DNA from 3 places in the Paenibacillus sp. 102 genome. Region 2 is predicted to be linked to each of the others. Evidence: riboswitches for the same ligand, from Rfam matches in the RefSeq annotation. Region 2 holds a riboswitch; each other region holds the start of a gene.
The links. A riboswitch is a leader RNA that binds a small molecule or an ion and turns the genes downstream of it on or off. The one in region 2 is predicted to bind lysine.
Positions count from the first base shown of each region.

Region 1: another riboswitch for lysine. It lies ahead of AAIE21_RS12465 (amino acid permease); the one in region 2 lies ahead of AAIE21_RS06250 (aspartate kinase).
Region 3: another riboswitch for lysine. It lies ahead of AAIE21_RS15895 (amino acid permease); the one in region 2 lies ahead of AAIE21_RS06250 (aspartate kinase).

Region 1 is NZ_JBCGHT010000004.1:66,698-68,976, forward strand. Features, by position in the region: gene AAIE21_RS12460 (sulfite exporter TauE/SafE family protein) at 1-670, shown strand, start outside; lysine riboswitch at 1,086-1,278, shown strand; gene AAIE21_RS12465 (amino acid permease) at 1,392-2,279, shown strand, end outside.
Region 2 is NZ_JBCGHT010000002.1:54,629-56,907, forward strand. Features, by position in the region: gene AAIE21_RS06245 (DoxX-like family protein) at 1-416, opposite strand, end outside; lysine riboswitch at 617-803, shown strand; gene AAIE21_RS06250 (aspartate kinase) at 1,035-2,264, shown strand.
Region 3 is NZ_JBCGHT010000006.1:125,240-127,518, forward strand. Features, by position in the region: gene AAIE21_RS15890 (NADP-dependent glyceraldehyde-3-phosphate dehydrogenase) at 1-175, shown strand, start outside; lysine riboswitch at 804-986, shown strand; gene AAIE21_RS15895 (amino acid permease) at 1,137-2,279, shown strand, end outside.

The DNA of each region.
Region 1 (2,279 bases), on a different contig from region 2:
ATTACCTGGTGCAATTGGTGCTTTTGTCGGTGCATGCTTTTTAAGCAACTTGCCCGGCGATTTAATTAAACCGTACATTTCACTCTTTTTATTTACGTTAGGCGTCTATATTTTATTACGATTTATTATTCAAAAACAGATTGTCAAATCAAATAAGCGTATGTCTGGAAAACAGCTTATCCCATTAGGATTATTTGCAGGATTTGTTGACTCAACAGGTGGTGGTGGTTGGGGACCAATTACAACACCAGTACTACTTGCACGAGGAAATGAAGCACGAAAAGTCATTGGTTCCGTAGATACAAGTGAATTTCCAGTATCTTTAGCCGCAACAATCGGATTTTTCATTTCATTAGGATGGGAACAAGTAAGCTGGGTTTGGGTATTTGCACTTATGCTTGGCGGTATTCTGGCAGCTCCAATCGCTGCATGGTTAGTACGAATTGTGCCTTCGCATTTACTTGGTGTACTCGTTGGCGGACTCATTATTTTTACAAATATCCGGACGCTGCTTACATCATTTAAAGTAGATCCAACAATTATTAACCTTTCTTATATTGCAGTAGGTCTTATCGTTATTATTGCACTTTTCATTGCGGTTAGAAATCACTCTCAACTTACAAAACAAAACGTTGGATATACGACTGGTCAAAAGCGAGTTTTACCTTAAAGAAAAAATAGTTACGTAGTATGAAGGTAAGCAAATGATTCGTTTGCTTACCTTTTTTAATTGCTCACTTCAAATTCATTCATTTACAATTGTCTTACCTCCCTTTTCCACTTACAAACTTCATATATTCATTTATAACTATGTTTACATGAACAATGTCGAATTTTATTTTTCTGAATTTTCTTTTAATTTTAGAGGATTTTCCCTATCTTTTTGCGAAACATTTGTATAACAATTTTTTCTTCATTTTTTACATATTAAGTAGGTTGGTTCGGGCGGAGTTTTGAAAACGTTTCCTATACAATAACCGATTATTTGTGATAATTTCCTACAAAAATTCCTTGCAATATTTTCAGAAACTAATTACAATTGCCATATATTAAAAATCACAGCAATAAATAAATCCTCATCAATCCGATGAGGTAGAGGTTGCGGCTTTTATTAGTAAAACGGATGAGACACAGAGAATATCAATGATCCCGTTTGAAAGGAAATGCTGCCGAAGTTTATATTTCTTCTCTGGAAATATAAGCTGGGGCTGTCTCCGAATAGGAACAGAACTGTCACGTTTACAAAATACCGTGTAAACGTGGGGTGCTATCTTAACGGAAGGGTATGATGGGGTGGTTATTTGTGAAACGTTCCGCCGAATTCCTTTGGCGGTTTTTTGTATTTTTCTCCCCCGCTCCTTCCTAATCTTACAAGAAAAGGAGTGTTGAACATGAATAGCATAGCTGATCAAGCTACCTCTACAAAACAATCTACACAAGGACAAGGTGAACTAAAGCGCGGGTTGAAAACGCGCCACCTTACAATGATTTCTCTCGGTGGTACAATTGGTACTGGGCTCTTTCTTGCAAGCGGTGGTGTTATTCACACAGCAGGGCCTGGCGGAGCTCTCTTAGCCTATACGGCAATCGGAATTATGGTTTACTTTTTAATGACAAGCTTAGCTGAATTAGCAGCGTATATGCCTGTCACCGGCTCATTTAGCACATACGCAACAAAATTTGTCGATCCATCACTTGGATTTGCACTCGGCTGGAATTATTGGTATAACTGGGCAATTACTGTTGCAGCTGAACTAGCAGCAGTTACATTAATTATGAAATTTTGGTTTCCAAATACTCCGTCTTTAATTTGGAGTGGTCTTTGTTTAGCTATTATGTTTCTTTTTAATTATTTATCTGTTAAAGGATTTGGTGAAGCAGAGTATTGGTTCGCTCTTATTAAAGTAGTAACTGTTATTATCTTTTTAATTGTTGGATTTATGATGATTTTCGGCATTATGGGCGGCGAACCTGTTGGATTTAAAAACTTTACTGTTGCGGATGCACCATTTAACGGCGGCATCATGGCAATCATCGGTGTATTTATGGCTGCTGGTTTCTCATTCCAAGGAACTGAATTATTAGGTGTAGCTGCTGGTGAAACGGCTGATCCAGAGCGTAGTATTCCAAAAGCAATTCGTTCTATCTTTTGGCGTATTCTACTATTCTACATCTTTGCCATTCTTGTTATCGGTTTATTGATTCCTTATACAACTGAAAGTCTTGCAGCAAGTGATGTAACAGTAAGTCCATTTACACTTGTATTTGAAAAAGCAGGT
Region 2 (2,279 bases):
GGCCGAAATACATATGAATCTATAATTCTCCCGACAACGCCGAACTTCGTCTCATAATCATACTGCGTTTCAAAGCAAATCTTTTTTCCATTCGGTGTATATTTCCAATAGCCCCTTCCTATTTTTATCAATGAAAGTTTACTGTCTGTCCAAAATTTTAACGAAGATATTCTTTCCCCTGTTTCCTTTTGTAATTCCCCTACCGATTCTCCTTCACCAGCTATTTCGAGTCCAAAACCAATTTTCGTTTTGTATAAAAAACGTTGCGGTTCATCCTCTTTTCTCTCTAGATATGATATTTCAGTAAACCTTGCATCCCACTCTGTATGTAACGTTGGATCTTGCGTATACCTCCATAGTTCCTCCATTGATGTTTCCATTTCTGTTTGAACATAAAGCGGTTTCTGCCTCTTCATCCTCTCTCCCTCCACTCCCTCTATATCACTAATGTATACGTAAAATTCGATTCCATCTATATTTTTCAAACAATTCTTTCATTTTATAAAAAGACTTAATTTTCAAAATATTAATAAAGCACTTGATTTCCTAAAATATTTTAATTATTATAAAACAAATGTTACCAAATAACTTCATAAACCAAACACTCTCGCCCAAAACGTGAGATAGAGGTTGCAACGCTTATAAGTATTCTAAAGGAGACACAGAGATGTCGATGAGTTTAGAAGAAAGGAATCGTTGCCGAAATTGATAAATTTCTCTGCATTTATCAATTGGGGCTGTTTTCGAATAGAAACAGAACTGTCATATGTACAGACGTGTATGTATGAAGAGCTATCTACAAAAAAGAGATATCATGTTTTATTATGATATTCCTTTTTTGGCGGTTTTTTTATTAGCTCCTTTTTCTGTTTCCCTTTTCCTGTAACAGCACCATCCTCACCTATTTGAGATGGTGTTTTTTGTTTTTCTTTCCGGTAACTACAGGAATATTTAGGGACTTATACATCTCTCTTATATGTTTTTTACACCTTTCCTGATTGATTAATAAAAATGGACGAAAGAAGGAATTTGCAATGGAAACGATTGTTCAAAAATTCGGTGGTACTTCTGTTGGAAGTATCCAGCGCATTCAACATGTAGCAAATTTAATTATTGAAGAATATGAACGAGGAAACGGCGTTGTTACAGTTGTTTCTGCAATGGGCAAAAGCACAGATGAGCTTGTTGCACTTGCTACGGCTATTACCGAAAATCCAAGTAAACGCGAAATGGATATGCTTTTAACAACTGGCGAACAAGTTACAATCTCTTTATTAACAATGGCACTACAAACAAAAGGATATCAAGCTATTTCACTAACGGGCTGGCAAGCTGGTATCACAACTGAATCTGTACACGGAAGTGCAAGAATCACTGATATCAATACAGAACGGATTCAGTCCTATTTACAAGAAGGTACGATTGTAATTGTCGCTGGCTTCCAAGGATTCAGTGAAGAAAACGAAATTACAACACTCGGCCGCGGTGGTTCTGATACAACTGCTGTTGCCTTAGCGGCTGCGCTTAAAGCGAAAAAATGTGATATTTATACAGACGTCACAGGCGTTTACACAACTGATCCACGCGTTGTAAAAGACGCATATAAATTAGATGAAATTTCTTATGATGAAATGTTAGAACTCGCAAACCTTGGAGCTGGTGTACTGCACCCACGCGCTGTTGAATTTGCTAAAAATCATAACGTCGTTTTAGAAGTTCGTTCCAGTATGGAACGAGAAAATGGAACAATTGTAAGGGGAGAATGTAACATGGAACAACAATCGATCGTAAAAGGTATTGCATTTGAAGATAATATTACACGTGTAACAATGAAAGGATTAGAACAAGGATCGCTTTCAACTGTTTTCTCTACATTAGCTAACGCTCATATTAATGTTGATATCATTATTCAAAGCATTACAAATGAAGGTACTGTACACCTATCCTTCTCTATTCATTCGAGTGATTTAAGAGAAACATTAGAAGTATTAGAACAAAATCAAGAAACGCTTCATTATAAATCGGTAGAATATGAAAATCACCTAGCTAAAGTATCTATTGTAGGATCTGGCATGGTATCTAATCCAGGTGTTGCGGCTAGCATGTTCTCTACACTAAAAGAAGAAAATATTCATATTAAAATGGTAAGTACTTCTGAAATTAAAGTATCTGTTGTAATTGATCGTCTACACTTAGTCGATGGTGTAGAGGCGCTCCATCAAGCATTTATGGCTAAAATTGAACCATTAGTACAAATGCACTAATTCTATATTCGTTTT
Region 3 (2,279 bases), on a different contig from region 2:
TGCAATTGCAAATAAAATCGATACTGGTTCTGTTCAAATTAACGGACGTACAGAGCGTGGCCCTGACCACTTCCCATTCATCGGCGTAAAAGGTTCTGGTATGGGAGCACAAGGTATTCGTAAGAGCCTTGAGTCTATGACACGTGAAAAAGTAACTGTATTAAACTTAATGTAACATTTTAGAAGCTAGTCTACCGCTGTAGATTAGCTTCTTTTTATATAAAGTGAAACTTTAATCAGTGGGGGTTTTCTTCATCCCCCACTGATTATCAGCCCTCACCAATCGGGCTTTTACGGGCAGTTGATCCCCCACCTATCTTCCTCGTTTCCCTCTGAATCTTGAGGTAGGGGTCTTACTGCCCGTTAATGCGGGATAAATACAAAATGAAAAACCGGGCAAAAACCATTCTTTTTAGGTGGGAAGAGAGCGTCCGGCCATGTATAGAAGCGGTCAGTGCTTTTTTTGGCCTCATGCAAAGTGAGAACAAAAGGAGAAAGCGAGTGGAGATTTCCTTTTATTTTCATAACCACGACTTAGGTGCTTGAAAATAAAAATGGATATATATGTTGGAAAATCAAGTTGGATATATATTCTTTCATTCACCTATTCACTTATCTCATATGCTTTAGGGCTACTATTCATTAACCAATCCATTACATTCCTAAATTTCGAAAAAGCTCCCTCTTCTTATAATGACAAATTCTTCACTATAGTCTGATTATTTCTATATCCATTGACGTATAAAAATACATTTGTTACCCTTAAATACGTTAATTTAATACATAAATCCTCATTCGTATCTCGGTGAGGTAGAGGTTGCAGTCATTAAGAGTATCATTTCAGGAGATGTAGTGGCATCGATGAATGAATGGGAAAGGAATGGTTGCCGAAGTAAGTAATGCCCACCATGCATTCTTGCTGGGTCTGCTATTTAATAAATGCAGAACTGTCACAAACAATTTGTTTGTGGAGAGCTATCGAGAGGTATGTCGTGGGTTTCCTATAAGATAGAAAGCACGTAGCGACAATGACACGTGCTTTTTTTGTTTTGTATGAAGCTTGCCTTTCTTCCTTTTCGGAAGACATACATATCTCCTCGCTTGACTTGGTTATACTAACTTTGGAGGTATTTTTTATGCAACAGAAAAAATGGGGCTTTTGGGTACTGACAGCATTTGTTGTCGGCAATATGGTTGGCGCTGGTATTTTCATGGTGCCAAGTACATTAGCACAAACAGCAAGCCCTCTCGGTGTTACTTTAGCTTGGTTAACAACAGGGTTTGGTGTTTTAATGCTAGCTCTTGTTTTCGGTAATTTAGCAATTCGTCGTCCTGATTTAACAACAGGACCACAAAGTCATGCATATGCTTTATTTTCATCACCAAAAAAGAAAAAAATGGCTGGATTCAGCATGGTTTGGGGCTACTGGGTCGCAAACTGGGCAAGTAATGTTGCTATTATTACATCTTTTGCAGGTTATTTATCACTCTTCTTCCCGATTATGAAAGATACACGCCTCTTATTTTCAATTGGCACTTTCGATGTGGAAGTTGGAAAACTCATTACATTCTCTATCTGTTCTCTCTTATTATGGGGAACACATATGATTTTAACAAACGGTGTAAACGGAGCTGGAAAATTAAACTTCTTAGCAACAACAACGAAGGTGACAGGATTCCTTCTATTCATCGTTGTTACTTTGTTTGCATTTCAAGCTTCAAAATTTGGACAATGGTACACACCAATGATTGATAAAGAAGGCGTGTCACACGGACTGCTTTCGCAAGTAAATTTAGCTGCTCTAACAACACTTTGGGCATTTATCGGTATTGAATCAGCCGTTCTTTTATCAAACCGTGCGAAATCACCAAAAACGGTAAAACATGCAACTGTTGCTGGCTTATTAATAACTGTTGCCATTTATTTAGGAATTACCATTTTAACAATGGGTGTTCTTCATATGGATAAACTACAAGCGTCTGAACGTCCATTAGCTGATGCATTAAATGCTGCAATGGGTCATGGCGGCGGGAAATTAATGGCCTTGCTTGCCCTTACTTCCCTATTCGGCTCGATCTTAGGCTGGATTTTATTAAGTTCAGAAGTACCGTATCAAGCGGCAAAAGAAGGATTCTTCCCTTCCTTCTTTGCAAAAACAAACAAAAAAGGAAGCCCGATTTATTCATTAAGACTGACAAATATTATGTCGCAAGTCTTCCTATTCTCAACGTTATCAGGGACAATTGCTGAGGCCTATACATTCGTTATTACTGTCTCA